Regions from separate parts of the Exiguobacterium sp. RIT341 genome, predicted to be linked through region 3. Evidence: riboswitches for the same ligand, from Rfam matches in the RefSeq annotation. Region 3 holds a riboswitch; each other region holds the start of a gene.

The links. Region 3 has a riboswitch for thiamine pyrophosphate ahead of BW42_RS04320 (ECF transporter S component). Riboswitches for the same ligand answer to the same signal wherever they lie in the genome.
Region 1: another riboswitch for thiamine pyrophosphate. It lies ahead of thiD (bifunctional hydroxymethylpyrimidine kinase/phosphomethylpyrimidine kinase); the one in region 3 lies ahead of BW42_RS04320 (ECF transporter S component).
Region 2: another riboswitch for thiamine pyrophosphate. It lies ahead of thiT (energy-coupled thiamine transporter ThiT); the one in region 3 lies ahead of BW42_RS04320 (ECF transporter S component).
Region 4: another riboswitch for thiamine pyrophosphate. It lies ahead of BW42_RS06200 (thiamine phosphate synthase); the one in region 3 lies ahead of BW42_RS04320 (ECF transporter S component).

Annotation. Positions count from the first base shown of each region.
Region 1 covers NZ_JFYW01000011.1:97,761-105,981, reverse strand. Annotated here, with positions in the region: gene BW42_RS14155 (hypothetical protein) at 1-472, shown strand, start outside; gene BW42_RS14150 (metalloregulator ArsR/SmtB family transcription factor) at 517-885, opposite strand; gene BW42_RS14145 (hypothetical protein) at 944-1,285, opposite strand; gene thiE (thiamine phosphate synthase) at 1,399-2,037, opposite strand; gene thiM (hydroxyethylthiazole kinase) at 2,027-2,794, opposite strand; gene thiD (bifunctional hydroxymethylpyrimidine kinase/phosphomethylpyrimidine kinase) at 2,775-3,578, opposite strand; TPP riboswitch at 3,694-3,804, opposite strand; gene BW42_RS14125 (murein hydrolase activator EnvC) at 3,869-5,146, opposite strand; gene BW42_RS14120 (murein hydrolase activator EnvC) at 5,349-6,794, opposite strand; gene mce (methylmalonyl-CoA epimerase) at 7,059-7,469, shown strand; gene BW42_RS14110 (type 1 glutamine amidotransferase domain-containing protein) at 7,517-8,029, opposite strand; gene BW42_RS16465 (hypothetical protein) at 8,057-8,221, opposite strand, start outside.
Region 2 covers NZ_JFYW01000001.1:446,369-454,589, reverse strand. Annotated here, with positions in the region: gene BW42_RS02240 (amino acid permease) at 1-1,228, shown strand, start outside; gene BW42_RS02235 (thiamine diphosphokinase) at 1,284-1,886, opposite strand; gene thiT (energy-coupled thiamine transporter ThiT) at 1,888-2,448, opposite strand; TPP riboswitch at 2,509-2,618, opposite strand; gene rpe (ribulose-phosphate 3-epimerase) at 2,641-3,297, opposite strand; gene rsgA (ribosome small subunit-dependent GTPase A) at 3,300-4,205, opposite strand; gene pknB (Stk1 family PASTA domain-containing Ser/Thr kinase) at 4,231-6,165, opposite strand; gene BW42_RS02210 (Stp1/IreP family PP2C-type Ser/Thr phosphatase) at 6,168-6,902, opposite strand; gene rsmB (16S rRNA (cytosine(967)-C(5))-methyltransferase RsmB) at 6,921-8,221, opposite strand, start outside.
Region 3 covers NZ_JFYW01000001.1:833,764-841,984, forward strand. Annotated here, with positions in the region: gene BW42_RS04305 (NAD(P)/FAD-dependent oxidoreductase) at 1-695, opposite strand, end outside; gene BW42_RS04310 (energy-coupling factor transporter transmembrane protein EcfT) at 751-1,473, opposite strand; gene BW42_RS04315 (ABC transporter ATP-binding protein) at 1,445-2,974, opposite strand; gene BW42_RS04320 (ECF transporter S component) at 2,971-3,543, opposite strand; TPP riboswitch at 3,644-3,743, opposite strand; gene BW42_RS04325 (50S ribosomal protein L25/general stress protein Ctc) at 3,840-4,511, opposite strand; gene BW42_RS04330 (GNAT family N-acetyltransferase) at 4,803-6,353, opposite strand; gene BW42_RS04335 (glycerol-3-phosphate acyltransferase) at 6,367-6,897, opposite strand; gene BW42_RS04340 (DEAD/DEAH box helicase) at 6,894-8,221, opposite strand, start outside.
Region 4 covers NZ_JFYW01000001.1:1,170,074-1,178,294, reverse strand. Annotated here, with positions in the region: gene BW42_RS06215 (MFS transporter) at 1-15, opposite strand, end outside; gene BW42_RS06210 (OsmC family protein) at 206-631, shown strand; gene nagZ (beta-N-acetylhexosaminidase) at 628-1,848, shown strand; TPP riboswitch at 1,905-2,007, shown strand; gene BW42_RS06200 (thiamine phosphate synthase) at 2,094-2,684, shown strand; gene BW42_RS06195 (FAD-dependent oxidoreductase) at 2,681-3,625, shown strand; gene thiS (sulfur carrier protein ThiS) at 3,622-3,822, shown strand; gene BW42_RS06185 (thiazole synthase) at 3,825-4,589, shown strand; gene BW42_RS06180 (ThiF family adenylyltransferase) at 4,586-5,593, shown strand; gene BW42_RS06175 (hypothetical protein) at 5,716-6,072, shown strand; gene BW42_RS06170 (hypothetical protein) at 6,204-6,575, opposite strand; gene BW42_RS06165 (hypothetical protein) at 6,807-7,046, shown strand; gene BW42_RS06160 (exonuclease SbcCD subunit D) at 7,257-8,221, shown strand, end outside.

The DNA of each region.
Region 1 (8,221 bases), on a different contig from region 3:
ACATAACCGAGATCGTGCCAATGCGGTGCGTGGTCTTTTATTGTATGAAGATAGTCGTTATCTCGAACAGTATTACTTTTCTACTTCTAAAATTCATGATTTACGAAACAGTCTAAATCAATCGTCGACCACGCCAGGAGCAATCAAGGATTTACTACGTCGCAATAATGTCTGGGAGTCCGAGATTGAACGAGTATTCGTCGTCTATGAGCGTCAGAGTCCAACGGCAGCAAAGCGCCTTGCCAAACAAACGACGCAAACGACACAAACGATTCTCGAGGACTTATCTCGTGTGAAAGATGATTTGTATAAGACACTTCAAGCAAAATTACAACAATCAGATACTTTAGTCGCTACATATAAATGGATGTGTCTCAGTCTCTCTATTCTGTCCTTTTTATTAATTAGTGCGACGATCTTTTTTTCCCACCGGTTCGCACCTAACAAGTCAGACGAATCGTCCTTAGAGTAAACGAAAAGCGCAGCCAAAGCTGCGCTTTTCGTTTACTCTAAAAATTATTCAGATACTGCTTTTCCCTCTTGTACATGCTCCATCGCCATATGAACAAGCGACGACACATGATGGTCATCTAAAGAATAATACACGACTTTTCCATCTTTACGAAACTTGACGAGCCCTTGTTTCAACAGGGAGCGAAGATGATGAGATGCTGTCGCAATCGAGCAGTCGACAGAAGCAGAGACGTCACAAACGCACAATTCCTCTTCGATCGTCAACGCATAAACGATTCGTAGTCGTGTCGCATCTGAAAGGATCTTAAATAATTTTCCGATTTCAAGCGTCGGAATCGTATCAACGACTTGTCCAATCTCAGACGCACGCTGTTCATCAATAGCAATCGTTTCACAACGGGGAATGTCCATGTCCGTCACCTCGTTTCTATTTCTATATTGCACCATGAGAAACAGGACATTTGCAAGTTCAGCGCATCCGCCTACGAATGAGCCAAAATACAAACCATCCCCCTACGTAATCACCGATATCCCAAACGATTCGATTTTGATCGACCGCACGTACACCGATATCGATGATCTTCGTACTCTCCAATCGATTCCTATAACGCTTACGTAATCGAGAAGGAATCGGGAGACGAAGCAGTATTCGATAATAGATGTCTAAGTGGGTGTGTCCCCAAATTTCTGTAGCGATCGAACTTGTCTTGATATACAACGGACGTTTGTAGCGTCTTTCATACTTTTCCTTCAGCAAGAGAGCCATTTCATAAGATACACGATTAGGACGCGGAAATAAAATTTTCCCCAAATGGTAGATCCCCCGATTATCCACGCGAATGATTTGTGGTTCCAATCGATACCGGATCCAATAGCCCCGAAAACGGATCGTCTGCCATTTCAATACAATCACCTCTGAACGGATTATACCCTGTTCTGAAGAGATTGATGCCATTCCCATACAGCATCTGTCATATGTTGTGCAGCACGTCGTCGATCTTCTTTAGCAAAAATTTCCGAGATGACCGCATATCCTTCTAATGGGATAGGAAGAGAAGCAACATTCGTTGCCGTAATTCCACCAATGCCGATTAAAGGTAAGCGCACGGCTTCGCGAATCGCTTGAAGCATCGTGTGTGACATCGAGTCGGCGTCTGCTTTCGATGACGTCGCAAATAGAGAACCTACACCTAAATAAGATGCTCCATCTCGTTCTGCTTCAATCGCTTGCGCGACGGTTGCTACCGATACGCCGATCACAGTGTTCGGTAAGAGACGTCGCGCTGCGGTTAGAGGAATATCTTCTTGTCCGATATGCAAACCAGCTCCGACAAGTAACGCAATATCAATTCGGTCATTGATAATCAAAGGAACATCATGACGATCCGTCAATCTCTTTAACCGGACTGCCTGTTCGAAGAATTCCTTTCCCTGCGCTGTTTTTTCCCGTAATTGTATAATCGTTGCACCACCTAAAATCGCTTCTTCAACGACCGTTTCGATTGCGACTCCCGGATGATATCGACGATCTGTCACCGCATAAATGGAATAATCAATTGACATGTTCTACCACCTCCATCAAATCTTGCTCCGTCATCAGACTGATTGCATTGAACAACTCTCGTTTGAAATTACCTAGACCTTTTTCTGATGCTGCCTGTTCTCCTGCTTTTCCCATGATAAATGTTCCGTGGACTGCTGCCTCAAACGCAGAATATCCTGCACCAAGAAAACTCGCAATCAAAGAAGCTGTCATACACCCCGTACCTGTGACGTCTCCGAGACGCGGCGTACCTACTTGTAGTTCCACTTCGCGCATGCCGTCCGTGATGTAGTCGATTGGACCTGTGACGACAATGACGGACTTTTGTTTACGAGCGAATGCACGAATGATTTCTCGATCCATGATCTCATCACTAGCAGCATCGACTCCTTTTGTTCGTCCATTCTCCCCAAGCAATGTCTTGATTTCTGAAGCATTTCCTTTAACGACCGTACATCCGAGTCTACTCAATTCTTTTGAAAAGGACGTACGCAATGATGTAGCTCCCGCTCCAACTGGATCAAGGATGATCGGAACGTTCAAGCGTCTCGCTTCGCTTGCGGCGAGTCGTTGAGCTGCTTGCATGTCTGCATCAATTGTTCCAATGTTCAAGACAAGAGCTTGCGCAAGTCGAACCATCTCTTCCACTTCGCGAATATCCTCCGCCATGACTGGAGATGCGCCAACGGCGAGTGTGACATTGGCGCAATCATTGATCGTGACTGTGTTCGTCAAATGATGAATGAGTGGTTTGTGTTTAAGAATGGTCGTAAACATGTGTATCCCTCCAAAGTGAATGAAAATGATGTGTCGGTCCAATCCCTTGTCCGAGAGCAAATCCATGACGAATCGCCTCTGTAACATACTTCTTGGCCTGACGTACACTGTCCGGTAAAGCTTCTCCAAGTGCCATCCGTGCCGCAATCGCTGCAGATAAGGTACAGCCTGTTCCATGAGTATGTTGATTATCTAACCGATCTGATGTGAAACGGTATTCCTCTTGCCCGTCCCATAATAAATCCGTGGCAGCTCCCGGTAGATGTCCACCTTTTAGCAAGACGGCTCCAGTCTTCATAGCCAACTGATGCATCGCCAGTCGAATCTCCTCTAGATTAGTAACTGACTGCCCTGTTAAGCGCTCTGCTTCCGGTAAATTTGGTGTGACGAGTGTCGCAAGTGGCAGTAACTCCGCGATTAGTGCTTCCTCTGCCTCCGTCCGCAATAGGGCATGCCCGCCTTTTGCGACCATGACAGGGTCTAGTATGATCGGAACTGTCTGTTTGCGAAGATGTGTTGCAATGACGTGAATCGTTTGTGCATTCGAGACCATACCGATTTTGATAGCATCCACACGAATATCTGAAAAGATTGAAGCTAATTGGGCATCAACGATTTCCGATGATAACTCTTCTACTGCTTGAACGCCCAGTGTATTTTGAGCCGTTACCGCCGTCAAAACACTCATCCCATAAACGCCCAATGCCGAAAATGTCTTTAAATCTGCCTGAATTCCAGCTCCACCACCGGAGTCAGATCCCGCAATCGTCAATACATGTTTCATATTTTTCTCACCTTTCCATCGAGCAATGTAAGGGAGTTGTTACCGACAAAAAAAGCGTCGACCGCTGTAAAAAAGCAGTCGACGCTATACGAAATCGTTATCCAACCATTTCGGTATCCGTTCGGCTCAACTTTCCTACGCTGGTATTATCCAGTTCAGGTAATAGGGTCGAAAACAGATTGGTTTTCCTCTCAGCCGGATTCCTCCAGCTCCCCTAGTTGCTCAAGTATTCATTTCGCCTTAACTGTAGCATAGCGGCAAGAAAAAAACGAGCCGAAGCTCGTTTTGAATTATAGGTATGCTAATGGATTAACTGCATTCAGAGGAGAAGAGGCACTGTACTGATAGCCTCCGACATGTAGTTCGAAATGCAAGTGTGGTCCTGTTGAATTCCCAGTACTACCAAGTGTTCCAACTTGCTGACCTTGAGAAACTGTTTGTCCTGCATGAACAGATAATGAACTCATATGAGCGTAGACTGTCGTATAGACTTTTCCGTCAAGGAAGTGAGAAATCATGACGTGATTTCCATAAGGCCCACCACCTGAAGCTGTAATGACCGTTCCAGCTGCTGCTGCGACGATTGGTGAGCCGACCGAACCACTGAAATCGACACCATTATGGAACGTATAGCCGTTCGCACCGCTTGCTGGTCCAAACCCTTGTGATACGCCACCAGAAGATGGACGAACGAATTTCCCACCGCTCGAAACAACGGGTGGGGCAACTGAAGTAGGTGATTCTGAACTCTTACCTGCTTGTTTTGCTGCTTGAGCATTCGCTTTAGCGGCTTTTTCAGCTGCTGCTTTCTCGGCTGCTGCTCTTTCAGCCGCTGCTTTAGCTGCTGCCTTCGCTGCCGCAATCGCACGTTCTTGAGCTTCAAGTGTGGCTTGTAGTTCTTTCGCGTCTAGAAGTTCTGTCGTAAACTTCGTCTTACCTTTTCGTAATTTTTTAAGCGTAGCACTGCGTTCTTTCATTTGAACTTTCAACGCTTTTTTTTGTTCGATTAATGTTTTCTTCTCTTCAACCTGCTCCGCCTTTTTTTCAACGAGCGCTTGTTTTGCTTCCGCTAGCTTTTGTTGGGTTGCGATGTAATCCGAAATCATTTTATCATCTTGCTCCGCGATTTTTTTCCCTGCCATGACACGACTAAATAAATCACCTAAATCCTTCGATCCAAAAATGACTTCTTCCCATTTGATTGAGTTTCCATCGTTTTCTTGGAAGACACGTAGACGATCACCGAGTAGTTCTTCTTGTTTTTTCAACATCTCTTCGTAGCGAACGATGTCTGCTTTTAATTCATCGATTCGCAAATTCAATTTCTCGATTTGTTTATTTTTTTCGGAAATCTGAAAAATCTTTTCGTTGATCGCTGCATCGATTCGATTGATTTGACGTTGTTCTTTCGAAATTTTCGACTCTTGTTTTTTAATTGCTTTTTCTAATTTACGTTGTTCTGCGGCATTTTCAGCCTTTTTTTCTTTGATCGTTGCTGCTGCAATTGGTTGTGTTCCTGTTATAAGTAATGCTCCTAAAACAATGGTAGAAATTAGTTTTTTTAGCATATATCGTTTTCCTCACTTATGTTTTTCATATTTTATTATAGTATTCAAGTTTCTCTCATATCTGAAATAGATTATAGCACCCTAATCGTTTCAAAAAAATTTCATTTACATTTCAAATGAAAACGTTTTTTTGTAATATAATCATTTATTTTTTGAAAATCGCAAAAAAAGAACCGCTGCATAAGCAACGATTCTTTACTGTTTAAAACATCGTCATTGGGTTCACTGAGCTAGCTGGACCAGTTGCACTATAGCTGTATCCACCGACGTGGATTTCAAAGTGTAAGTGTGGACCAGTTGAATTCCCAGTACTTCCACGTAAACCGATTTGTTCACCTTGACTGACGCGTTGACCTGCGTGAGCATTGAGTGCGCTCATATGAGCATACAATGTTGTGTACGTTTTACCGTTTAATTGGTGAGCAATCATGATGTGGTTTCCGTAAGGACCACCACCTGATGCTGTAATGACTGTTCCTGTTGCAGCTGCAACGATTGGAGTTCCAACCGGACCACCAAAGTCGATCCCGTTATGGAACGTATAACCGTTTTCTCCACCTGCTGAGCCATAGCCTTGCGTGACAGCCCCAACCGTTGGATGGATGAACAGACCACCGGATGATGGTGACGGTTTAGGTGTCGCAGGTGCTGACGGTGTTGGCGCAGCTGGTGCTGGCGCAGGTGTAGATGCTTTTGGAGTCGATTGTTTCGTCGAACCAGAAGGTTTCGCGGCTTGCGACGCTTTCTCTTGTGCTGCCTGCTGAGCCGCTGCTTCTTTAGCTGCTTGTTGCTCAGCTTCTTTTTGAGCCGCTGCTTGAGCTGCTTCAGCTTCTGCTCGCGCTTTTGCTTCACGTGCTGCTTGAGCTTGACGCTCTTTTTCGATACGTGCTTCACGTTCACGTGCTGCCTTTTCAGCTGCAATCGCTTTTTCTTGAGCAATCAGAATTTGCTGGACTTCTTTTGCATCCATCAATTGTGTTTCAAATTTCTCTTTTTTCTTACGTAATTCTTTTAAGCGTTTGTTTCGCTCTTTTAATTGCGATTCAAGTTCTGCTTGTTGGCGTTTCAATTCTTGCTTTTCAACAACCAATTGTGCTTTCTTGTCTTTCACTTCTTGTTGTGCATCCGCTAATTGCTTTTGCGTATTTTGATAATCCGTGATCATTTTATCATCTTGCTTTGAAATCGATTTTCCGGCCATGACACGACTAACGAGGTCACCGACGTTTTTTGCCCCAAAAATGACTTCTTCCCATTTAATCGAGTTCCCGTCATTTTCTTGCATGACACGAAGACGATCCCCAAGTAGTTTTTCTTGGCGTTTTAATTTCGCTTTATACTTTTCGATTTCCTTTCCAAGTTGAACGATTTCTCGTTCCGTCGCCTTAATTTGACGATCTTTCGTTTCGACAGCAAAGATCTTTTCATTCAAGGCTTCGTCTAATCGATTGACTTCTTGTTGCGTCTTAGAAATTTTTTGACCCTCCTGATTAACGGAAGACTCTAAGTTTTTTTGTTTTTTAGCATTGTCTTGTTGCTGTTGTTCGTTTTTAGCTTTCTGTTCACTTAAATCGTCAGCTGCTGCAAAATGAGGTGCTGATGAAAGAACTAGTGCGGAAACGATGAGCGACGCGAACGTTTTTTTCATGTAGTATTCCCTCTTTTTCTCTAGTAGTATGTCGATGAATTATATGGAATAACAGTTACGTTAAAATTAAATTCTATAATAGTTTTTCTTATTTATAGGAACGTTTTTGATTATAGCATTCATTCCTCTTCCATAATATTTCAGTGATATTTCATTTTAAATAAATTGTTCCTCTTCTATGTAATAGAAAATGATGGAAAACAGCTTCCCATTGCAACTTTGATTCATTTTTGGGAAACTGAAGCGAATGGAGGGAAACATCAGATGAAACTAGATCATACCGGCATCGCCGTTCGCGATATGCAAGAAGCAATCTCATTTTATACAAAAGTACTTGGTGGAACATTAACAAAAGAGTACTCAAACCCCGCACCTGGTGTCGCTTCCAACATCGCCGTCATCGAGTTCGATGATGCGCATATCGAGCTGTTGACACCAACTAGCCAGGATAGTCCAATCGCTCGTTTTTTAAAACAACGTGGAAAAGGAGTCCATCACATTGCCTACCGTGTTGATGATTTAGATCAAGCAATCGCCGAAGCAAAACAACAAGGCTTAACATTTTTAGAAGATACGTATCGAACGACGCCGTTTGGACGACGACTGATTTATATGAACCCTCGTCATTCACATGGGGTTATCACGGAACTCTGTGATTATCCAGAGAACTCATAAAAAAATCAGCACTGCGACAACGCAGTGCTGATTTTTGTTTTATACGATTAGCCGAGTTTTGCAACGATTTCTCGATTGAATGCAGGAATGTCATCCGGTTGTCGACTTGAGATAAAATTATCATCAACGACGACTTCTTCGTCCGCGAAATCTACTCCAGCATTTTCTAGGTCGATGCGAATTGATTTATAACCTGTCATTTTTCTTCCTTTAACGATTTTGGCGTTAATCATCAACTGAGGTCCATGACAGATCGAGAAGATCGGTTTTTTTGACATATCGAATTCTTCGACGAATGAGACGAAACGCTCATCTTCGCGTAGTAAATCTGGTGAAAATCCACCTGGTATCAAAAGGGCATCATAGTCTGCCGCCGATGTCTCATCAATTGAGAGATCAACGGTTACTTTTGCATCTTCCTGTTTACCAACAAGCTCTGCACCTTTTTTGGCACCAATGACAGTAATGTCGTGCCCCGCTTCTTTTAACGCATCAACCGGTCCAGTGAATTCTACATCTTCAAAATGATCGGCGAGTACGACTGCTACTTTTTTAGACATGTGATTCATCTCCCAAGTTATTTGAATTTAAATCGGATCTTCTCCGCGATCTCGTGGAGAAACCGGATCATCTGGCATCTCGTTTTTCCCTTTTAGGATTTCCTTCTGCTGCTCCTCTGTCAGTTTCCGTTCTTTATCAGACAGACGATCCCGTTCATCTTCCAATTTTTCATTTGGACGATCGGTTTCTTT
Region 2 (8,221 bases), 390 kb from region 3:
AGGAGAATTAGCGGTCTATCTGCCGGTCTCGGGGTCATTTCAGACCTATACGACCCGCTTCATCGGACCAGGAATCGGCTTTGCCGTCGGTTGGATTTATTGGCTCGGCTGGGCCGTGACGGTGGCACTCGAAATCACAGCTGCCGGCAGTTTGATGGATCGCTGGTTTCCGAATGTACCCGTTGTCGTCTGGTGTACCATCTTTACGGTCTTGTTGTTCGGTCTGAACGCCGTCTCCGCCAAAGCATTCGGTGAAGCCGAATTCTGGTTCTCGAGTTTGAAGGTCCTCGCGATCCTGTTCTTCATCATTCTAGGTGGCGCTGCCTGGTTCGGCTGGTTACCGATGGAAGCAGATCGCCCAACATCGTTATTTGCGAACTTTACGGCAAGCGGTTGGTTTCCGAACGGGATTCTCGGTGTCTTGACGACGATGATTGCCGTCAACTTCGCCTTCCAAGGAACGGAATTGATCGGTGTTGCGGCTGGGGAGTCCGACACGCCCGAAAAATCGATTCCAAAAGCGATCCGCAATACAGTCTGGCGGACGTTCATCTTCTTCGTCTTATCGATTACGATCGTTGGTGCATTAATTCCGTATGAAACAGCTGGCGGAATCAGCAGTCCGTTCATCATGGTCTTTGATGCGATCGGTATTCCGTACGCTGCTGATTTGATGAACATCGTCGTCTTGACGGCACTATTGTCCGTCGGAAACTCCGGATTATATGCGGCGACTCGGATGTTATGGGCAATGGCGCAAGAAGGGATGATTTCAAAGAAATTATCTTACGTCAATGCACGTGGTGTGCCGATGCGGGCGTTGCTCTTTACGATGATGTTCGCGATGTTATCGCTTCTGACCGCATTTTTCGCAGAAGATACCGTCTTCATTTGGCTCTTGTCCTTAGCCGGACTCGGGGCTCAAGTCGGCTGGATTTCAATCTCTGCTTCGCAGCTTGCATTTCGTCGTCAGTTCGTCCGAAACGGACACGATGTATCCGAACTGAAATTTAAGACACCACTCTATCCGGTGTTACCACTGATTTCGTTGACACTTAACGTCGTCGTCCTCGTCAGTCTTGCGTTTCAAGCGGATCAACGAATCGCTCTATACATCGGTGTTCCTTTCTTCCTTGTCATGTGGGGAAGTTATCATCTCTTCGTCAAAGGAAAACATCTATCCGCTCAAAGCGACATCCGTGTCGCCCCTTCTCAACTCGAAGAATAATTTCATCTAAAAAGAGGCCGCGGAGTCATCCACGGCCTCTTTTTGTATGATTGTTCTATTCCTTAAGCGTCCGCATCATCAATAGTTCTCCTTGATGGAGCTCTACCTTCGCTTCTGACGTACTCCATTCATTACTGACGGTCAAGGAACCTCCGACCGGTACTGGATGTGTATCAAGTGGATATTTGACTCCGGATAAGCTTAAAGTCGATGGTACGAGTGGAATGAACGAAAGATAATGATAGCTTTCGGCTTCGACTGCATACGTTCCCTCAGCCAAGTATCGTACCTCTTCTCGTTTCGTCACGAGTCGTGCCTCTGGGTATCGCTTCAATAGATATACATTTTGGACGGTCATGTCGAGCCGCCCACCTGTCGCCCCGATAATGAAGGTATCCTCAAACTGTTTCTTCTCTGAAACTGTACGAAGTGCCAGTTCGAGATCCGTTTCATCTTTCTCGGCCGGATGAACGATTGCCCCTTCAGGTACATAACCAAGCGAATCAAAATCACCAATCGTCAGGTCGCATGTCAGCCCAAACAATTCAATCGTCTGAACACCACCGTCGACACCGACGATAAAGTCACCTGGCTGACAAAACGTCCGTAAATCCGGCACTTCTTCTTGAGGACCGGCGCACACGAGAATCGTCCGCATCTCAGACGCCTCGTGCTGAATAACGTAGTAAACGTGGCGCAGTTGTAAAGAGGAGACCCGCGACGACACCGCATAAAACATAAGATGGTACCATGTATGTCGCGTTATAAACTAATGAATATGGCACGACTGGACCTTCTGCATATTTCGCGAAGAACACGATTCCGCTGATGACATGACAGATATAACGGAGTCCTGCGCCTAATAACGTCGCCAGGAGAACGAACGCCATCAAGCTTTTCTTTTGTCCATTGCGTGCGGCTAGTCTGACTTGACGCGCGAACAGACCACTTAATCCGACGACACCATACGCAATCGTATAGTCAAGCATCGGTTGAACGATCGTCAAGACTTGTGGAGCGAACATCAATTGAATCGTACCGACAAGCGCTCCCGTGACGACCCCTCCGACGACCCCGTGGCGAAATGCCATGACGAAGATCGGTAACATCGCTAAGCTGATCGAGCCACCTTGTGGCATTTTGAATGGAATCAGTAAATCAAAGACGACTCCGAGACTGGCGAAGATGGCAATTTCCATCATCATTTGTAACCGTTTCATGCTATTTTCCTCCTTCATTGTACGAGAGGACGCAAAAAGGCAGTACGACGAACGCCGTACTGCCTGCGTGCGCCACATCCCTACGTCCGTTTGAACGGAACAGGTTCGAAGGGTTAAAGTCTAAAAGACTCCTCTCAGCCGCTTTTCAAGCGACACCCCTTGCGGTCATCATATTTCGTTTTCTCGTTCTTATTATACGGCAGCCCCTTGACGAATGCTAGTGATCGCTTCCGCATAATCTGGTGCATTGTAGATTGCTGATCCCGCGACAAGAACGTTCGCACCGTTTTCGATACAAAGTTTTGCTGTTGCCGGGTTGACGCCACCATCAATCTCGATTTCAAATGTCAGATCACGATCTGCTTTCATTTGTGCAAGTGATGCGAGTTTTGGCATGACACTCTCGATGAAGGCTTGTCCACCAAAGCCCGGATTGACCGTCATCAATAAGACCATATCGACATCCTCAAGGACGTGTTCAATCGTTGATAATGGCGTGTGAGGATTCAAGACGACCCCTGCTTTTGCACCAGCTAGCTTGATTTGTTGTAAAACACGATGGACGTGGTTCGTCGCTTCGACGTGGAACGTCACGATATCTGCCCCTGCCTTAATGAAATCTTCAACGAAACGTTCTGGCTGGTCAATCATTAAATGGACATCAAGGACCATATCCGTCTTTTGACGTAAACTGCTGAGCACAGGTAGTCCAAACGAGATATTCGGTACGAACTGACCATCCATGACATCGAAATGGATATAGTCCGCGCCTGCTGCCTCGACTGCTTTGACATCACGCTCAAGATTCGCAAAATCTGCTGATAAGATAGATGGTGCAATTTTAATCATCTTCAATACCTCCGGGCTCGATTCTTGATTTCGTCTATAAACATACCATAGTTCTCATAACGAGAGGACATGATTTCTTGTGCTTCGACGGCTTCCTTGACGGCACATCCGGGTTCATTCAAGTGCAAACATCCTCGATACTTACATTCGTCCTGTACAGCCACGAATTCAGGAAAACTCCACCGTACATCCTCGATTTCCATATCATACGGAAAATCAAGGTTCGAGAAACCTGGTGTATCAGCAATCAAGCCTTCGGCAAGTGGCATCAACGTGACGTGACGTGTCGTATGCCGTCCACGTCCGAGTGATTTCGAAATCGCACTCGTCTCTAAGTCGAGTGTTGGTTCAAGTGCGTTCAAGAGCGAACTTTTCCCAACACCGGATTGTCCGGCAAGAACGCTCGTTTTCCCGGCCAGTAACGGACGGACTTGTTCAACACCTGTCAATGTCTCACTTGATGTCTCGATGACCGTATAACCAATCTTCCGGTAAGCGGCAATTGCCTCTCTAACTGCAGGACCTTTGACATCATCAAGCAAGTCCATCTTCGTTAACAGGATGACGGGTTGGATTTCCTTCGCTTCGATCAAGACGAGGAAACGATCGAGCAAGTGCGCTGAAAAATCAGGTTCTGCAGCCGAGACGACAAGCAACGCTTGATCGATATTCGCGACAGGCGGGCGTACTAAAAAGTTGTCCCGCTCCTTCACTTCGAGAATATACCCGGTCTCACTTTCGATATGAAGAACGACTTCGTCTCCAACGACTGGACTGATGCCGCGTTTTCGGAAATTCCCTCTTGCCCGTGAACGGACCTCTCCTTCTGGTGTCATGACATCATAAAAGCCACCCTGCAGGCGTATGATCGTTCCTTCTCGATTCTCTTCGATGCGTTGTTCCGTCATCCTATGCACTCCTTTTTCATCACATTCACTGTGCGTCTTTTGCTTGATTGTACGTGATGGTTTTTGAACGATACACCGTATCGTCTTTATAAATCGTAATCTTGCCTTCTTCTCCCGGATCAATCGTCACCGGCACGTCGAATGTCTCATCTTGGTCAATTGATTCCTCGATGACGGTCCGCTTCCCTTTCGCATCTTCCGTCTCAATCCGGATGACTTGTTTCGGTGGTTCCTCGTCCTCGTTCTCGCTGACCGCGTCATAGACGACCTTTTCAGGGAACGTCGCTGTCAACGTTTTTTCTTCCTCACCTTTTGAGATGAAGACCGTCACGGAGTCGTTCGGTTCGACTTGAGTCCCTGCTTGTGGGAATTGACGGATAACTTGATCGAGTTTCACGTCGCTAGAAAATTCTTGCTCGAACGTTCCATCGAGCCCTTTTTCGTCCAGGTAGGCTTTTGCTTCGTCACTCGATAAGTTCGTCAAATCCTTCAACTCGAAAGAAGATGTTCCTTCCGAGACGGTGATCGTAATCGTTTGTTCTTTCGCGATGACCTCCGTACCAGCCGAGATCGATTGCCGGATCACATTACCTCGCTCGATTTCATCCGACTTTTCACGTTCGACCTCGACTTTAGCAAATCCAGCTTCTTTTAACGTCGCAATTGCTTCTTTTTCAACATCATCCGTTACATCTGGCACTTCGACCGGAGCACTGCCGGTTGAGACGACCAAATTGACTGTTGAGCCCTTTTTCACCTGCGCGTTTTCACGCGGTGTCTGACTGATCACGTCTCCTTCATCGACCGTATCACTGTTTCGTTCTGTCGTCTCGACAACAAATCCAAGTTTCTCAAGCTTCGTTTCCGCTTCATCTCCATCCGTTTTGACGACGGACGGTACCGTAACGGTAGGATCCGGCCACATCGCAAACGTCGTAGCCGCTCCACCGAGTAATACAAGTAATAATAGGATGACCCACCAGCGTTTTTTCTTTTTCTTTTCTGACGGTTTCGGTTGAACGGTCGTGACGACAGGTGTGTCCGGTTCCGCTTTTGATTCTTCTGGCACTTGTACAGGTGATAAGACCATCGTCTTTTCCATCTCATCCTCTTCTGCACCTCGGATGCCTTCACTTGCTCGTTCGTCAGACAACGCCGTCACCATATCTGCCTTAAAGGCTGCGACGGACTGCTGACGGTCATGCGGTGCTTTTGCGAGCGCCTGCATGATACAGTTCTCAAGCGCTTGTGGCACTTTCGGATTCAAGACGGATGGACGACGCGGTGTATCTTGCAGATGCTTCAAAGCGATCGCAACCGGTGAATCACCTTCAAACGGGACTTGTCCTGTCACAAGTTCGTATAAGACAGCACCAAGCGAATAGATATCCGACTTCTCATCGGCAAATTTACCTTTAGCTTGTTCTGGCGAGAAGTAATGGACAGACCCAAGGACCGACATCGTATGCGTCAGAGTCGCATTCGACATCGCCACAGCGATTCCGAAATCCGTTACTTTGACGGTACCATCCTCTCGAATCAACATGTTTTGCGGTTTGATATCGCGATGGATGATTCGGTGTGCATGGGCATGATCGATCGCATCACAAATTTGAGCGATGATATCGACGGCCTGCGGCACAGGTAATGCTTGATTTTCACAAAATGTCTTTAATGTCATACCATCGATATACTCCATGACGATGTAATAGATGGCATCTTCTTCGCCTACATCATAGACGGCAACGATGTTTGGATGATTCAAGCTGGTAGCAGCATGCGCTTCACGTTCGAATCGACGAATGAACTGTTCGTCATGCGAAAATTCAGTCCGTAAAATCTTAATGGCAACATGACGCTTTAAAATCTCATCATAGGCTTGATAGACATTCGCCATCCCGCCACTTCCAACTAGCCGTTCTATGCGGTAGCGGTCATTTAATCGATTTCCGTATCGCATATTCAGACCCTCTTTCTTTCTTTGAACCGGATGGCGGCAATCGTAATATTATCCGCGCCTCCTCGAGCATTCGCTTCTTTCACCAATTGTCCGACGATCTCATCAAGCGGATCATCCCGTAAGATGATTTGTTCAATGACACCATCTGGCACTTCATCGGTCAACCCGTCGCTACACACAAGGACGAGGTCATAGTCTGGAGCATCTCTTACTTGAATGTCGACTTCGACCGTTTCGTTCGAGCCGACCGATCGTGTGATGACATTTTTACGTGGATGATTTTCGACTTCCTCGTCCGAAAGCTCTCCCATTTGTCGTAACATGTTGACGTAAGAATGATCATCCGTCAATTGTTTTAACGCCGTACCTTCAAGAGCATAGACCCTACTGTCTCCAACATGACCGATGACGAGCAAATCCTCGACCCAGCACACACAGGCAATGGTCGTTCCGACGATCGCAAGTTGTTCTTCTTTTGAAAACTGAAGAATCCGGGCATTCGCTTCGGCTACACGTTGTTCTATCCATTCGGACAATTCCATCGGGCGATTTGGCATGAGGGAAAAGGATGCTTCAAATACCTCGCGAACGATCGCACTTGCGATATCGCCAGCAGCGTGACCTCCCATACCATCCGCAACGACAGCAAGACCACGTTCAGCGTTCCCGATGAGTAATACCGTATCCTCATTTTTAGTCCTGACTTTCCCAGTGGTCGAAAGGTGAGCTAACTCCATGACAGTCCTCCGTTCGTATCAATCTTCTCGTTTCTTAAACGCGGCAATGTAGAAGCCATCCGTTCCGACTGTCGTCGGTAACAACTTGAGTTCTGCTCGATTCCCAATCAGATGTCGCACGGATTCTGGCATGCGTTCCGCGAAAGATGCATCAAAGTCAAAACCCTGATCGAGAATGAACGCTGTCTGCTCCTCGTTTTCGGTCGGATCAATCGTACAAGTCGAATAGACGAAGATTCCACCTTTTTTAACGAGTGGTAAGACAGATGTCAAGATGTCTCGTTGAATTTTTGGGAGTTGCTCGAGTTGTTCTGGACGTTTCGTCCATTTGATATCCGGTTTTCTCCGAATGACACCAAGTCCTGAACAAGGTGCATCGACAAGAATCCGGTCAAAGGATTCGCTTTCGAAGCGTTCCCCTGCTTTACGGGCATCTAACGCTTCTGCTCGAACAGTCGTAAGACCTAATCGTGTCGCTTGCTGTTCAATCAATTTAATCTTATGTGGATGAAGATCAAGTGCCTGTAGTGTACCCGTCGTCAAACCTTCAGCAATATGCATCGCTTTCCCACCAGGTGCGGCACAGCTGTCGAGTACATGATCGGATGCTTCTGCACCAAGCGCACGGGCGACGAGCATTGAGCTCTCATCCTGAAGAGAAAGATACCCACGGTCAATCAGATCAGTTTTTTGGACGCTTCCTCGTTCGATTTCGAGACCGTCCGGCGCGACCGTAGATGGTTTTGCCGTCACACCTTGATCGAGTAGAAGCTCGATTGCTTCCTCCCGCGTCGTTTTCGTGCGATTGATGCGGACCGTGACCGGTGCCGGTGTGTTATTTAATTGACAGATCTGAAGCGTTTCTTCCGGACCAAACAGTTCGATCCAACGTTCGACGAGCCACTGCGGGTGACTCGTTTCAATGCTGATTCGTTTTGCAGCAGGCTCAATTTCAGCGAAATGAGGCATTCCCGCCCGTAATACATTCCGTAGCACTCCGTTGACAACTTTCGAGACATGGACTTTCCCACGTTTTTTAGCAATTTCAACGGCTTCATGAATGACGGCATGATCCGGTACACGATCGAGATAAAACAACTGATAGACACTCATTCTTAACAATGGGCGCATGAATGGATCAAGTTTTTTCTGTTTCGCTAAATATGGTTCTAAAATATAATCAAGCGTCAATTCACGACTGAGCGTCCCGTAAACGAGTTCCGTGAACAAGCCGACATCTGACGCCGAGATGGCGCGTTTTTCAAGCATTTGGTGGACCGTAATTGTTGAGAAGGCGCCACCTTGTCCGATTTTCATCA
Region 3 (8,221 bases):
TCGGTGAAGAGATTGCTGTCTGCAAACAATGTCGGAGCTTTGGCACCCGTCAAGCGGACGATTGCATCTGACTCGATTGGTGGGTGTTGCGTAAAGCGGAGTGGTAGTTCGTCATCTATAGGACGTTCCCGGATCCAGTACACTTCGAGTTCTTTTAACCGTCTCGTAATGGCTTCCGCTGCCGGATGACGAGAAAGGATATCTGGATCCGTGATCAATGTGATCGGTACACCCGCCGCTTTCAAGGACGCCGCCATCTCGACGGCCGCTGCTCCGCTCCCAATCACGACCGGACGCTTTGCTTGTTGCAGTCGCTTTAATGTATCCGGTAACCGGTAGTTCGGTTTAATCGATAATCGCATCGTATCTTCCGACCAGTCGAATGAACCGATATTCGTTGAGACGACGTCATAGGTGTAACGTCTGCCGGATGCACCGAAGACGACCTTTTCAACAGGGTCGACTTTGATGACGGTCTCCTTGATGAATGGTTTATCATAGGCACGACATAAGGCGGCGACGTCAATACGCATCTCATCCATGTCGTATGTTCCGTCAGCAAGCCCAGAGTACATGCCCGAGTAATATTGGTACGTCGAGGCGTTCAGGACCAGCCACTCGACATCTTCTGTTGGTCCGTTTGTAATGCAATGCAGGTGAGCGTGACCTGCACCAATCAAGAGGATACGTTTCATGTCGTTCTCCTTCAATCTGTCTTGCTAGAGTGTACCCGGATACGGGTGGCGGTAATCATAGCCAAAAGACAAGACTGATGAATAGGAGGATGACCACGAGATAAATAATATCCTGACGCTGAACGACCGGTACCTCGTAATACGTTCGCTCTGCTGAAAAGTGACGGGCTTCGAGAGCAATCGCCATCCGTTCTGCCCGCTGGATCGACCGTGAGAAGAGCGGTAAGCCGATTGAAAGAAATCCATCACCAGGAAAGCGACTGTGCACATTGCGAATCATCCGGACTTGCCGCAAAACGCGGACTTCTTCGACCAGTTGCGGCAGAAAGCGAATCCCGGCAAGGAATCCGTAAGCAAAGCGGGGCGATAACTTCGCCTGATGGATCAAGCTCATTACGAAACGGGTCGCGTCGGTCGTCGTGACGAAAGCGAGGCTCAGGCAGACGAACGTGGCCATCCGCAAGGCAAGTAACCAGCCGTGCGCGACGCTTTCCGACGTGACATGAAACCAACCAAACGACCAAAGAGTATTCGTTCCTTTGCCGAAAGCCGCCATCATCCAGAACGTCAATAAGAATAATAGACTATACGGCGCAAGTCGCTTCAAGAAATCAAAAGGACCCCATCCGGAAAGGAGTAGCAGTGCGATAGCAAAACTCAGGAATACTAACGTTTTGACCCAGTCATTCGTTGCAATCAAGGCAAACATGATCAAAAACAATCCGCTTCCCTTAATGACAGGATTGAGTTTAGCGAACGGGGACACGTTCGTTTGCATCACGTTTCACCTCCTGGAATTGGTACGAAAGTGGACGTTGTAGCTGACAGCGCTCGAGTAATGGAACGTCAGCGAATAACTCGCTTGGGCGACCGTCAAAAGTAATCCGTCCTTGCTCCATGACGAGGACACGATCCGCATACCGGGCGACGAGCTCCATATCATGCGTCGCCATGACGAGTGTCGTACCGTTCTGTTGTTCCATCTGTAACTGTTCCATTAAGCGTCGTGTCGTCAATCCATCTTGTCCGAAGGTCGGTTCATCGAGCAACAATAAGTCTTTCGTTTGTCCGAGCATCGTTGCGACGCTGAGCCGTCGTTGTTGCCCCGTACTAAGAGCAAGTGGTGACTGCTGTTTGACAGATGTCAGTTCCAGCCGTTCGAGCAACGCCGCGCGCTTAACGTTCGTCGCTGCCCGGTGGCTCCAGTCGATTTCCGCTTCGACCGTCAGCTTAAGAAACTGCAAATCCGGTTGTTGAAAGACATAGCCAACGTGCTCATAAAAGCGACGCCGGGAGTAACGATGAACCGGGCGTCCCTGGAGCTGATACGTTCCACGATTGGGAAGCAACCGCCCGAGTGTCGCAAGCAATGTACTTTTCCCAGATCCATTTGCCCCAAGCAGCATCACCCATTCTCCTGTCTGCAGGGAAAATGTCGCATCGGTCAGCGGATATGGTGCTTTCGTCGATAATGCAGCGACGTGTAACAAAGAGCGACCAGCTGTAGCGACGGTGGAAGGCACATGAAGTCGCGCCGCTTGCGGTCCATCTATGGGTAACGTCTCTAACGTATACGGATACAAAGAGGGAACGGCAATACCTTTCGTTTGAAGCTCTTTGTAATCCTGGGGGAACAGATCCCGTGGATCTGCTGTCGCAGTAATCGATCCGTCCTCAAGCAAGACGACCTGGTCGACGTACGACAAACAGACATCGAGTTGGTGTTCGATCAAGACGATCGTTAAATCGTGTTCTTTTTGAATCCGAAAAATCAACGCCATCAGCTCATGTTGTCCGATTGGATCAATCTGAGCCGTTGGTTCATCGAGTAATAAGATCGTCGGCTCAAGTGCTAGGACCGCTGCGAGCGCGAGACGCTGTTTCATTCCACCGGATAGACTCGCGATCGGTGTCGAGAAGGGAAGGGGGAGACCGACGAGTGCGAGTAAGCGTTCAATTCGTTCATCCATCTCCACGTGCGGAATCGAGCGATTTTCTAAACTAAAAGCGATTTCGCGTCCGATCGTCTCCATGCAGAACTGTTCTTCTGGATTTTGAAACAAGATTCCGACCGAACCGGACCGGGTAACGGTACCAGTCTGTTCGACTTCAATCGTTTCCGGTGTCAGTCCGGCAAGGGCATGAAGTAATGTCGTCTTGCCACTCCCACTTCGTCCGAGCAGAAGGGTCGTCCCTTGCTCAATCGTCAGCGATACATGATTGAGCACCGATTTCATCTGACCGGGATAGCGGATGCTGAGGTCGTCGACAGTAATCATGCGATTTCTCGTTTCGCACGTCCTGCCGCAAACCCGTTCAAGACACCAGTCGCAACAAGGCGACGGACGAGAATGGCTGCAAGCAAGCCACCGAGTAATGCGCCGCTGATCAATTGTAAGCCAGTTGTCGCAAGCAACGTCGTCGTTGTGTAGTAACCGAATCCGTTCGCGATTAGACTATAAACGATGCTACCAATCGCGGCTCCGACACCCGATAACATCAAGGTCCATGTGTCATAACGACGGTAACGCGTCATCGCGAAGACGAGTTCCGCACCAAGTCCTTGGCAGACTCCGATCAGAAGAGCGGATAAACCAAAATGACTACCTGTGAACAGTTCGACGGCTGCCGCGACGACTTCCGCAATTAAAGCGGCACCTGGCTTTTGAATGATTGCTGCGACGAGCGGACTCGCAATGATCCAGATGCCAAACATCCAGTTGGCACCGACAGGACCGAAGATCGCTGAGATCGGTAACCAGAGTGTTGACCAACCAAGATAGATGACGCCGCAAGCGACGGCGAGCATCATCATGACCATGATTTCTTTCATCTTCCAGTGTTGCATTAGATACGTCCTCCTTTGAATGGGGGAGACGCCAAAAAAGACCGCCCTCCGTAAAAAAGAGAGCGGTCCTCAGAAAAACTGCGCGCAGCAGGAGTCATTGGATGTGATCGCTCCACTTTCCTACGCTAGTATGAACTAGATCAGGTTCGAAGGGTCCGAAGTGAATCGTCTCAGCCAATTGGGCTCCCCTAGTGGATATGGTAATAGGTGATACGCTGTTCACTTTAGGCAATCCAGCGTCTGTTGTCAAGACACAAAAAAAACGATACGCCGCAAAGGGCGTATCGTTAAACGACTTATTTATTGTCTTCGTTCTCTTCAGCTGTTTCTTCTGAAGACGTTTCTGTTGCTTCCGCTTCGTTGTCTTCGCCAGCTTCTGCTTGTGCCTCTGCTTCCTCGATTTCTTCAAGATCCTGCTCGAGTGTCGATTCGACGACAGCTGCGACTTGAATATCGCCTTCTGTAACGATGCGGAAATCTTTTTGTTCTGGAAGATCGGCTACAGAAATCGAATCGCCGATTTCGAGGTTCGTGACGTCGACTTCGACGTTCTCTGGTAATTTATCTGGTGTAGCGGCGACTGTTACTTTAAAGAGTGTTTGTGATAGGAAGCCACCAACTTTTGCACCGGCTGCTTCGCCAACAAGTACAACGTCTGCTTCGACTTCTGTTTCTTCATCCATTTTCACGGCGATGAATTCAACGTGATCGACTGTTGGTGTGAAGACATCCATATCACGGCGATTGATCAAGACGTTAATATTTTTACCGTCGAGTTTGAGTGAAATCAAGACGTTTTCACCGTTTTCTCGGACGATTTTAAGCAATTCTTTTTCTTCAAATGCGATTGGTGTACTTTCCACTTTGTAACCATACACGACGCCAAGAGCTTTTCCTTCATGACGCAATTGTTTACGGAGTGAGCGTGGACGTACCTCGCGTTTTTCGGCTGTTAAATTAACTGACATGTTCATTTCCCCCTTGAATTTGGTATAGCCCTCAAAAGGTAATGAATGTAGGAGCAGGACGAATCCTGAACAATATGAATCATGCTAAGACAATCGGTTTCAGACTCTCATGAATCTGACGCTTTCGTGACTTTGCATTTCTCTCCCAGGTCATTACGCTGATATTGAGAAACATGTGTGAGTAAGTCACCGGTTTGATGCGGTGCTAATGAGTTTATACCCCTATGTTTTAAATCCATAAACCTCTTTTTTTATCTTTTTGAAGTCGAAAGACCTCCAAACCGCTTGAAATCAGGGGTTGAGAGGTCTTTCGTTTTTTTCATTCTTTATGATGATTCGTTGATTTTCACGAACTAAAACACGAACGAGACGTTCAATTTGCCGCATCGTCGTCTGTCCCATCGTCGAAATTTGCAGCCACTGATTGTAAACGAGATAGTCGCTTTCGTACTGGACGTGATACCCCTGAATGCGCAGAGCGTCGCCTAAATCAGTTGCGGACGGATGAACGATCGTCAGTATTCCCGGCGCTTGTGCTTCTTGTTGTGCGAGGAGTTGGAATCCAGTTGCGCGGACGGCTTGTTCGAGATAGGTCATCTTGATTGCTGCTTGATTAAGATCGAGGGCATCAAGCGCTGCCTGACAGGCAAGCAACAGGTTCGACGAGCCGGAAAAGGCAACCCCTTCCGCATAGAGTCCTAAATCCAGATAACGGGGAATACAGAGAGAAGGTAGGACGCGATCTGCGTGAGCAATGAACGCAAGACCCGGTAAACCACCAATCGCTTTCCCGGAAACAGTCGTGACGAAAGTGCAGCCATCGTATGAGAAATGTCCGGTTCCAACAGCGCTGATCGCATCGACGACGAGCGCGGTTCGTTGATCTAACAGCACTTTTACTGCATCAAGATCATAGAGAACACCCGTTGACGTCTCACAATGCGTCAACCAGATCCAGTTGTATGCCGTTTGCCTCAATTGATGAGCGAGTTGCTTCAAGTCGATCGGGTGACCGGGGGGAAGCGTATGGACATCAAAGGACTTGCCGGCACGTGCCGCGTGATCAATCAAGCGTTGACCGAACTCGCCGCCGTTCAGGATCAATCCATGTCCAGTGAGTTGTTGCGCGACAATATCATTGGCGAGCGTACCGCTGCCGACGGCCATCGAGACATGTGGCAAATCCAGCAACTGACACATTCGGCCACGTAAATCTTGATCGAGCTGCCGCATCGAGGCCGTCCGGTGTGGACGCGGTGCTTGTTGTGCCGCTTGACGGACCGTCGGCGCAACCTCGACCGGACCGGCTAGAAAATGCAGGGGACGTAAGACATCCGCGATGACGGATCGTTCGTATGTTGCGCGCGACAACAACATCGGTACAAACTGGGCGTCACCACTACCAAGCGTAGCTGCAATCGGTGTGAAGCCGAACCGCGCGTATAGTTTTGCTTCCCGCGTCGTACCACTGATATAGACATGATCAATCGTCTCCCGCTCGAGGTAGACCATTAAAAAGCGCATCAATTGCATGAACGTACGACTATTGCGGTATTCGGGACGAACGCTAAGTAAGCGGATTTCCGCTGGGTCCGTCAGTGTCTCTTCTAGCGTCACGCCCTTTTCCTCAAGCGAAAAGGGACGATGCTTTCGAATGGCGATCATCGCGACGAGTCGATCGTCTTCCTTACCGATCAAGTAAGTGTTCTGATCATGGAATCGATCAATTCGTTTCCGTTCGATGTTCGGTTGATGTTGCGGAATCTCTTCTGTAAAGGTGAGGTAGTTCAATTCATGGATTGCTTCCGCGTCGTCCGCAGTTGCAATGGAAAAGTCGATCATGGAGACGTCCTCCTTATGTAATGGCTGGCTTGTGGAGTGCATCATGAGCCCACAGGACAAGTAGACTTACGGCAACGGTACACAAGATATTGACTGACCCTGCGTCTAAGAAGATCGGTAGTAAAGGAAGTAAAACGACCGGAATAAGCCCCGCTTTGACACTATCTTTCGTTACGAGATAAGACAAACCGAGTATGCCTAATCCGGCAAGATATGCCCATGGCGTGATAGCGAAGACGATTCCGGAAAATACAGCGTACCCTTTACCGCCGCGTCGTGGGTGAAACAACGGAAACAAGTGACCGATGAGCACGGCGAGGGCGACCGGATAAAACATGTCTGTGATCTGCAACGCAAAGACTGTCTTCGCGGCATCAAACAGATAAACGAATAAAAAAGCCGGAAGCCCACCGGCACGATGGGCATTGCGGGCACCGATGTTTCCGGAACCGACCTGTGCCAAATCGGTACGACTAATGTACTTAAAGAGCGTACCACCTAAAATGCTACCGATGAGATAACCAAGCAGGAGATCAAGGATCACCGTTGTTCCTCCTTTGTCGTTACGAGATGAACGAGTTCCTTGACGGTCAAGGCGTCACTGTCTGGAGCCGTCAGGACGGCATCGACCATTTTGGCTTTTCGATCTTGTAATTCCGTCATCTTCTCTTCGATCGTTCCGCGTGTCAGCAATTTGATGACGGTCACGTCAGACTGTTGTCCAAGCCGATGGGCGCGATCGGCTGCCTGTTGTTCGACGGCCGGATTCCACCAGCTGTCAAACAGGATGACGGTATCAGCAGAGGCGAGGTTGAGTCCCGTTCCGCCAGCTTTCAGCGAAATCAAGAAGAGATCGACTTCACCGTCATTGAACCGGTCGCATAACGCGACCCGGTCTTCGAGCGGTGTCTCACCCGTCAATAGGAAGTGGGGGAGGTGACGTTGCGCGAGATCCGAACGAATGCGCTCGAGCATTTGCGTATACTGTGAGAAGATCAAGATCCGTTTTCCGGCTGCTCGTTTTTCTGCAATCAGTGAGAGCAGACGCGTTCGTTTCGTTGCTTCCCCTGTGTACCCCTCGACGAATAATCCCGGATCGTTGCAAATTTGCCGCAACCGCGTTAAGCCCGCCAGTAACTTCAAACGATCTTCACGTTTCGTTTCGTCTAAATGCTGCAGCGTCTCGAGTTGCAATTTGGCGAGATACGACGCATATAACCGTTTTTGATTCGGTCCGAGCTCGACATAATGATGCTCGATCTGCTTTTTTGGTAAGTCCTGTAAGACATCTTTTTTCTCACGCCGTAATAAAAATGGTTGAATGAATTGTTGCATGTCATCAAACGACCATTTCTCAAACGTCGCTAAATCCGGCAGTAATTCCGGAAACAAGACATGGAAAATCGACCAGATATCGCGCGGTCGATTCTCAAGTGGTGTTCCCGTCAAGGCGAACCGGCGTTTTGCTTGCAGATGTCGCAGTTGACTGACCGTTTGTGACTGCGGATTCTTCAAGTGCTGTGCTTCATCAAAGAAAACGACGTCATATACGGGGTGGCGACGGACGTCGGTCCGAAGCGTCGTGTAGGAGACGATCGTCACTGTGTTTTCAGCCAAGTACTCCAGTTCGGAAAGTCGGTTAGTTTGAGATCCCGTCACGACATGAACCGGTCGACCGGGTAAAAAGCGCTTCAGTTCCGCCTCCCAGTTGCGGAGCAGTGATGCTGGTGCGACGATCAGTGCACGACTATCCGAAATCGTTGCTACATAACCAATCGCTTGAATTGTCTTTCCAAGCCCCATCTCATCGGCCAAGATGCCGTGACATCGGTGCGCGTCCAAATTCTTTAGAAATTGAATGCCCGTCC
Region 4 (8,221 bases), 340 kb from region 3:
AGTAGTAGGTGACATGGATGATTCCTCAATTCTGGCGCTTGCGCGCGAAACTATGAGTAACAGGATAGCATGAAACGATTTCGTCGGGTATCGCAAAGCGAGAATTCGGGAAAAGAACCATTATTCGAAATAGCGTGTGAATTTCCAGGCTTGCTGTTTTTTGCGTATACTACAGAAGAGGACTACTGACAAAGGAGTGGAAACGATGCAAGCGACAGTGACATGGAACAAACAGATGGGGTTTAGTGGACAGACGGAATCAGGGCATCATCTTGCGATGGATGCAGCACCGGAGAACGGTGGCGAAAATCAAGCACCACGACCGACTGAACTGCTGCTACATGCCGTTGCCGGCTGTACTGGAATCGACATCGTCTCGATTTTAGAGAAGATGCGCTTGACGATCACTCATTTCGAAATGGATATCGAAGGGGAACGGGCAGAGGATCATCCGCGGCGTTTTACGTCGATCTCGATTCATTACCGGCTTGAAGGTGATCTCCCGGAAGATAAAGTCCGTCGCGCCATCTCGTTATCAAAAGATAAATATTGTTCGGTCTCGCAATCCTTGAACGCTGAAATTTCCGTCTATTATTCCATCAATGGTGTCCGGAGCGAGGATCCTTTGTGAAGAAAGTATTACTGATCGGTTGCCTGTTGCTTGCAGGGTGTGCGCAGGAGACGACGGAACCAACGAAACCATCACAACCAGCAACGAAGCAACCGACGGAGGCGAAGAAACCAAAGCCTGAGCCGACAAAGGAAGCACAACAACAAGCACGATTAAAGCAACAACTTGAAGCGATGTCGACGTCAGAAAAAATCGATCAACTGCTCTATATCGGAGTTGCCGGCACGGAACTTTCAGCAGCTGACCGGAAATTGTTGCAGACGCATGCGATCGGTGGGGTCTTACTGCTTGGTGGGAATATTACGTCAGAAGATCAACTCTTGACGTTCACGCGTGCCATTCAAGAAACGAACCAAAAACCGTATGCCTTCGTCGGGGTTGATGAAGAGGGCGGACGGGTCAGCCGGGTACCGGATCAACGGTTACGTCTCCCGACGAGTCAACGGATGGCGCAAGGTGCAGATGCTGCAAAAATGGAAGACGTCGGACGTACGCTCGGTCACCTGTCACGGTTTTATGGGTTCAACATGGACTTCGCACCGGTCCTTGACGTCAATAGCAATCCGAACAATCCAATCATCGGCGACCGTGCGTTAAGTGCTGATCCGAAGACCGTCGCGACTCTCGGTACGGCTCTGATGCACGGGATGCAAGAGACGGGAACGATTCCGGTCGTCAAACATTTTCCCGGTCACGGCAATACGAGTGTCGATTCCCATGTCGGGTTGCCGAAAGTGACAGCATCAAAGGAAGAACTGAAGCGGACGGAACTGTTACCGTTCCAAGAAGCGATTCAAGAGGGCGCCGAGATGGTGATGGTCGCCCATATTCTCTATCCCGCGTATGACGACCAAAATCCATCTTCGCTCTCGAAGCCGATCTTGACTGACCTCTTGCGTCAACAACTCGAATTCAAGGGCGTCATTATCACGGATGACCTTGTCATGGGGGCGATCACGAAACGATATGGTCTCGCGGAAGCGGCACGCCAGGCACTTGTCAATGGAGCTGATATGGCGATGTTTTCGGAAGCAGGTGCCTATCCGAAGGTTCACACCGAAGTGATGCAAGCGGTTAAAGAAAAAACGTTGTCGTCAGAGATGCTCGATGCTAAAGTGATGCGGATCTTAAAGCTGAAGCAGACCTATGCCGACAGCCAGAAGCAACAGCGACCGACGAAATCGGAGCTTATTCAGCAAGTGGAAGCGCTCAACTAGGACTAGCGAAGCAAAGCGACTCATGCTAGACTAATGGGGCAAGCCAATTAAACACGAAAAGACACTAGGGGAGTCTCGCAGCAGACTGAGACGGAAGTATCCGGACCCTTTGAACCTGATCTAGTTCGTACTAGCGGAGGGAAGTGGCTCGAAACCTTAGATATCCTTAGCGCTTCAGCGCATTTTCGGACCACTCCCTTCAACATCGGGAGTGGTCCTTTTTTCGTATCGAAAGGAAGAATATGATGCGTTTACATCTGATTTCGACGGGATCCATCAATCCACGTGATGGAGTGGAAACCTTTCAATCGCTTCAACCATATACGGATCAGCTTCATCTTCGAGAACCGAATTTGTCGGCAGCAGAATTGCTAGATTTGATTGAAGCGCTCCTTACGCAAGGGTATTCGCCTAATCAATTAACCGTTCATGACCGGGTCGACGTCGCTCATGTCGCTGGTATCGGTGTGCAGTTGACTCGACGATCCTTATGTGTCCGCGATGTTCGGCGTCACTTTCCGGATCTCATCATCGGGAAATCCGTCCACTCTCTGGCAGAAGCACTTGCGGCAGAAGCAGAAGGAGCCGACCGACTGCTGTACGGTCATATTTATCCGACAGCGTCGAAACCAAACGTGCCACCGCGAGGGATCGACGCTCTCAAACAAGTCGTTACTTTCACGACGAAACCAGTCATCGCAATCGGCGGGATCACTCCTGATCGCATTCCTGAGATCGCAGCGACCGGTGCAAGCGGAATCGCCGTCTTATCCGGTATTCTCGGTCAAGCGGACCCGCATGCTGCCATTCAGCGTTATCAGGGGGTACGGGTATGACGGATCACATCATCATCGGTGGTGGAGTCATCGGTTTGACGCTTGCTTACAGTCTCGCTTGTCAGAACGAATCCGTTCTTGTCCTTGATCGCGGAACATGCGGACAAGGGACGAGTCGGGCGGCTGCCGGGATGCTTGCGACGGACATCGAGCTGAGAGAAGAATTGCATACGCTTGCCGCGCGAAGTCGCCGTCTGTATCCGTTACTTGCGCGACGCCTCACGCGCGAGACCGGGATCGATTGTGGCTACCGGGAACAACCATTTTTATTGAAACGAAATGGGCAAGAATACTTATTTCCATCGGTCGGTCAAATCGATCCGCGACGACTAACGACTGCATTGATGCATGTCTTACGAAATCGTGGGGTACCAATCGAAGAACAGGTGGACGTCACGCGAATCGAGGAGAGTAATGATTTCATTAGGGTTGAGTCGAACACGGGAACGTGGACGGGACGAACGGTGACGGTTGCAGCCGGACGCGGGTCCCAAGCCTTGCTCGATACAGCTGGCATTTCGATAGCGACATATGGGGTCAAAGGGGAGTGTCTCGCAGTCCGTCTCGCGGGTCAGCCGTTACGCTCGATCCTGTTTGATGACGCCGTCTACCTCGTACCGAAAGCGGACGGACGGATATTGATCGGTGCGACCGAACTACCGCAAGACGAGACGATCGGTGTTAGTGTCGCAGGAGTCACGTCACTGCTTCAAGCAGCAGAGCGTCTCTATCCACCGATCCGTGATGCAATCATCGAAGAAGTCTGGTCAGGCGTACGACCACAAACAGAGTTCGGCTTGCCATATATCGGAGTCGCCGATTCATCCCGTCGGATCTTTATAGCGACGGGGCATCATCGGCATGGCATATTACTCGCACCGGCGACAGCGGAAGTTTTGGCAAACACATTACGGTTGATCCTAAAGGAGGAAGTCCGATGAATATTACGATTAACGGCAACGACCACACCATTGAACAGATTGAGACGATTGAGGATATGCTCACGCAACTTGGCTTAGGGGAAAAACTCGTCATCGTCGAACAGAACCGACAGATCATCGACCGCGGAGCTTACAATCAAACGGTCGTTCGGAACAATGACACATTCGAAATCGTTCATTTCGTAGGAGGAGGATAAAGATGTTGAAAATTGGAGAAAAGACATTCGAATCACGGTTATTACTCGGAACGGGGAAATATACGGATGCTACGGTGCAGCAAGAGGCAATTGATGCGTCCGCTTCACAAATCTTGACGTTCGCCGTCCGGCGGCTCGATCTCTTCGACAAACAACAACCGAATTTCTTGGAGTCGCTTGATTTAACAAAATATGATTTACTACCGAATACGGCTGGTGCGAAGACAGCGGAAGAAGCGGTTCGGCTAGCAAAACTTGCGCGGGCATCCAGTATGTGCGACATGGTCAAGGTCGAAGTGATTGGGTGCGATAAGACATTACTACCTGACCCAATCGAGACGTTACGGGCTTCTGAAGAGTTACTTAAAGAAGGGTTCGTCGTCTTACCGTATACATCGGACGACGTCGTCCTTGCACGACGACTCGAGGAACTCGGCTGTCATGCCATCATGCCGGCTGCGTCACCGATCGGTTCCGGGCAAGGCATCCTCAATCCGCTCCACCTAAAGTTCATCATCGAGCAGACGACGGTGCCTGTCATCGTCGACGCTGGCATCGGTTCACCCACTGACGTCGCCTATGCAATGGAACTGGGAGCGGATGGTGTCTTATTGAACTCCGCTGTCGCCCATGCCCAGGATCCAGTCAAGATGGCGCACGCGATGCGACTAGCCGTCGAAGCAGGGCGCTTCGGCTACGAAGCGGGACGAATCGAGAAGAAACAGTATGCAGTCGCGAGTAGTCCAACGAGTGGATTGATTCGATGACACGTTATTCACGTCAAACTCGATTTCAACCGATCGGAGAAGCAGGACAAGCACGCTTCGCAACAGCAAAGGTACTAATCATCGGGATGGGGGCACTCGGAACAGCATCGGCAGAACAACTCGTTCGCGCTGGTGTCGGCGTCGTCCGAATCGTCGACCGCGATTATGTCGAGTGGAGTAATCTACAACGGCAACAACTCTATACGGAGGATGATGCACGGCACAGCGTACCGAAGGCGATTGCTGCAAAAGAGCGGCTTGAAGCAATTAATTCGACGGTGACGATCGAAGCACATGTATTAGATGTCGACCGAGCAGCGCTGACGTGGCTTCTCGATGATATCGATCTCATCATCGATGCGACGGATCATTTCGATATTCGTTTACTGATGAACGATATGGCATTGTTGCGCTCGATTCCGTGGATTTACGGCGGCTGCATCGGCAGTTACGGGATTACTTTCACTGTTCGCCCGGGAGAGACGCCATGTCTGCATTGTCTGCTCGATCAATTACCACGTGATCAGGAGACGTGTGATACGGCGGGAATCATCGGTCCAGCTGTTCAGATGGTCGCCTCTCTACAAGTGACGGAAGCGTTGAAGTGGTTGAGCGGGAAGACGGACGCGCTGCGGACACGTCTGCTTGCCTTTGACGTGTGGTCGAATACATTCCAACAAATCAACGTCCAGTCACTGAAGCAAACAGAGTGTCCCTCGTGCGGCATCGAGCCGTCTTATCCTTATTTATCGAATCAAACGGTGCGTTTCACGGCACTGTGCGGTCGCGATGCCGTTCAAATCCGTGGAGACGGACAGCGAGATCTCGAACAATTAAAACAACGCCTCCAGCCGGTTGCGTCGATTTCCGCCCATAACCCATACTTGCTGGCGTTTACGACGGATGAGCATCGAATGGTCGCCTTTCGAGATGGTCGTGTCTTGATTCATGGTGAAGCGGATCCTGTTAAAGCAAAACGACTGTATCACGCCTATTTCGGATAAACGTTCATAAAACAGTAAAACTAATTTTAAAAATATATGTTTTAAATGTTTAAAAAACAGGTAAATAAGACTTCAGACATAAATCGGTCTACAGGTTTTGAACGTGAAGAGGAGTGATTCAGATGAAACAAGAATTCGATCCGATGAAGGATCAAGCACAGACGGAAGAAACACAGGCGGTTGTCCAGCAAGCCAACTGGAATCCGGACCGGTACCGGACGAACTTGAACCCATTCTATCTGTCACCTTGTAGTGTCGAACGTAGAGAAGATGTGCATCAGGATGCATCGAAGATTCTCGAAGTCGAGACGTCGTCGCCCCTCCAACAACTTTTTGAACACAATCAAGCAACGCATACATCCGAACCAACGGGCAAAAAATTTAAGACAGGCATCGTCGTTGGTGTCGGTGCGATCATCGGCGGATCAGTTTCTGTGATTCGTTCCGTCCAACGTTTTAGAAAGCAACGGACGAAGTAATACGCTCGTTGTGAAAGCGCAAAAAGCAGGAGGCATTTGCCTCCTGCTTTTTTTTGCAACCTCTTCATTTCACAAAGAAAAGAAGGGATTTTCGTATGTATATTGTTTCTATTTTGATATTTCTAGATTTATCAGTTAGTTACGTTATCAAACGCGGTAGATTTACCGTTTACGTAAACATCGATGATTTCATGTTCAGGATCTAATGTTAATTGATAGACGTGTTGTTGCGCATTCTTACTAGTATCGTTAGATTCATCTAATTTTATCTTCACCGTATCTTCTTGTGCTTCGAGATCAGTAGCAACTGATTTTTTTGTGTGATACACAACATAAGAAGTATCGTCCTTCGTGTTGATCAATTGCAAAGTAGAATCAGGATCAAGTTTCGTTTGTAAATCGTTAGGTATTGTCTTTAACTCACTAAAACTGAGTTTAGACTCGTTGATGCCACAGGCTGACAAAGTAGTACATAATACCGTCAACAGTATAAGTTTCTTCATGCTTTTCCCCCCAAGTTATCTAATGAGATGTATGTATTGTATTTTAACAGTTCTTTAAAGTATGCTGGTCTCAAAAAACAATAAAATTTTCTATAATAGACATATTATTGATTTATAAAAAACTGGATGATCGAGTACATATTTTTAATTTACTTCTTATTATGGTTATAAATAGAGATATAGTGTTAAAGTAAAACAATTATAAGTGAATTAGTAATTGGAGGGTTTGAATTGCGTAAGATGGGGTTCTGTTTTGTATTGGTAGCTTTAACTAAACTATGGCTATCTATATACTTAGCTGAGTTTTATTTTCTTAGAAAGCTAGAAGTATATAATAGTGTCGAAGGTGATGCGATAGATATGATTCCGAGTATTATTTGGTGGATCATTATTTTGGAATGTATCATTGGAATTGCTTTGATTGTTTCAGATGGGAAAATAAAACTAAAACATACTGTAGATAAAGCGTAAGCATTTTATCTATTATTTATTGAACATAAAGTGTAGTTTTTCTCTTAATCGAGAAGAACTACACTTTGTTTGTTTCTTCAGCATGTACGGCTGATTCATTATGCAACACAATAACTTCTGCTTTTAGTGTTCCAAACGGATGTTCGTCGCAGAACGAACGCTCGCATGCTACACTTAAGCTACTATATTTAAAAAGTGAGTGTGATGAAGATGAAATGGATACATACTGCCGATTGGCATCTCGGTAAAATCGTTCATGGCGAGTCGATGCTCGGGAACCAACGGGCGGTCCTGAGCGAGTTTTTGACACTCGTCGATCGCGAACAACCGGATGCAATCGTCATTGCGGGTGACTTATACGACCGTGCCGTCCCGCCGACAGAAGCCGTTGAACTACTCGATGAGACGCTCGCTGCTCTGATTCTTGACCGGGACATACCGGTCATTGCGATCAGCGGAAATCATGATTCAGCCGAACGGTTAAGTTTCGGAACGACGTTACTTCAACGGGCGGGTCTACACCTTGTTGGAAAATTGACGCCGGTCATCAAGCCGGTCGCGATCAAGGGAGTATCATTTTACCCGGTGCCGTTCGCTGATCCTGCGACCGTCCGGTATGTGCACAATGATGAAACGATTAAGACGCATGATGACGCAATGCGGACGATCCTTGCCGGATGTGTCCCAGACGGACCGAGTGTTCTCGTCGGTCATGCCTTTGTCATCGGTGGACTCGAGACAGATTCGGAGCGGCAATTATCCGTCGGAACGGCAGGGCAAGTTAGTGCGAGCCAGTTTGCACCGTTTACCTATACAGCACTCGGTCATTTGCACAACCCGCTTGCAATTCAATCCGAGACGGTCCGATACAGCGGATCGCTCTTGAAATATTCGTTTTCAGAAGCACATCACGTCAAAGGCGTCGATGTGTTGACGTTGAACGATACTGGTACGTTCGATCGTCGATTCGAACCGCTTGCACCAAAACGTGATTTGCGAGAACTGACTGGTAGTCTCGATGAATTGACGGATCCTGCGTTCGTTGCGACGCAAGTCACGGATGATTATTTAAAAATCAACCTGACGGACGGCGAAGCCTTGATGGATCCGATGGGCAAGCTGAAAAAAATCTATCCGAACATCCTGCACCTCGAGCGAATCGGATTCGTCCGCGA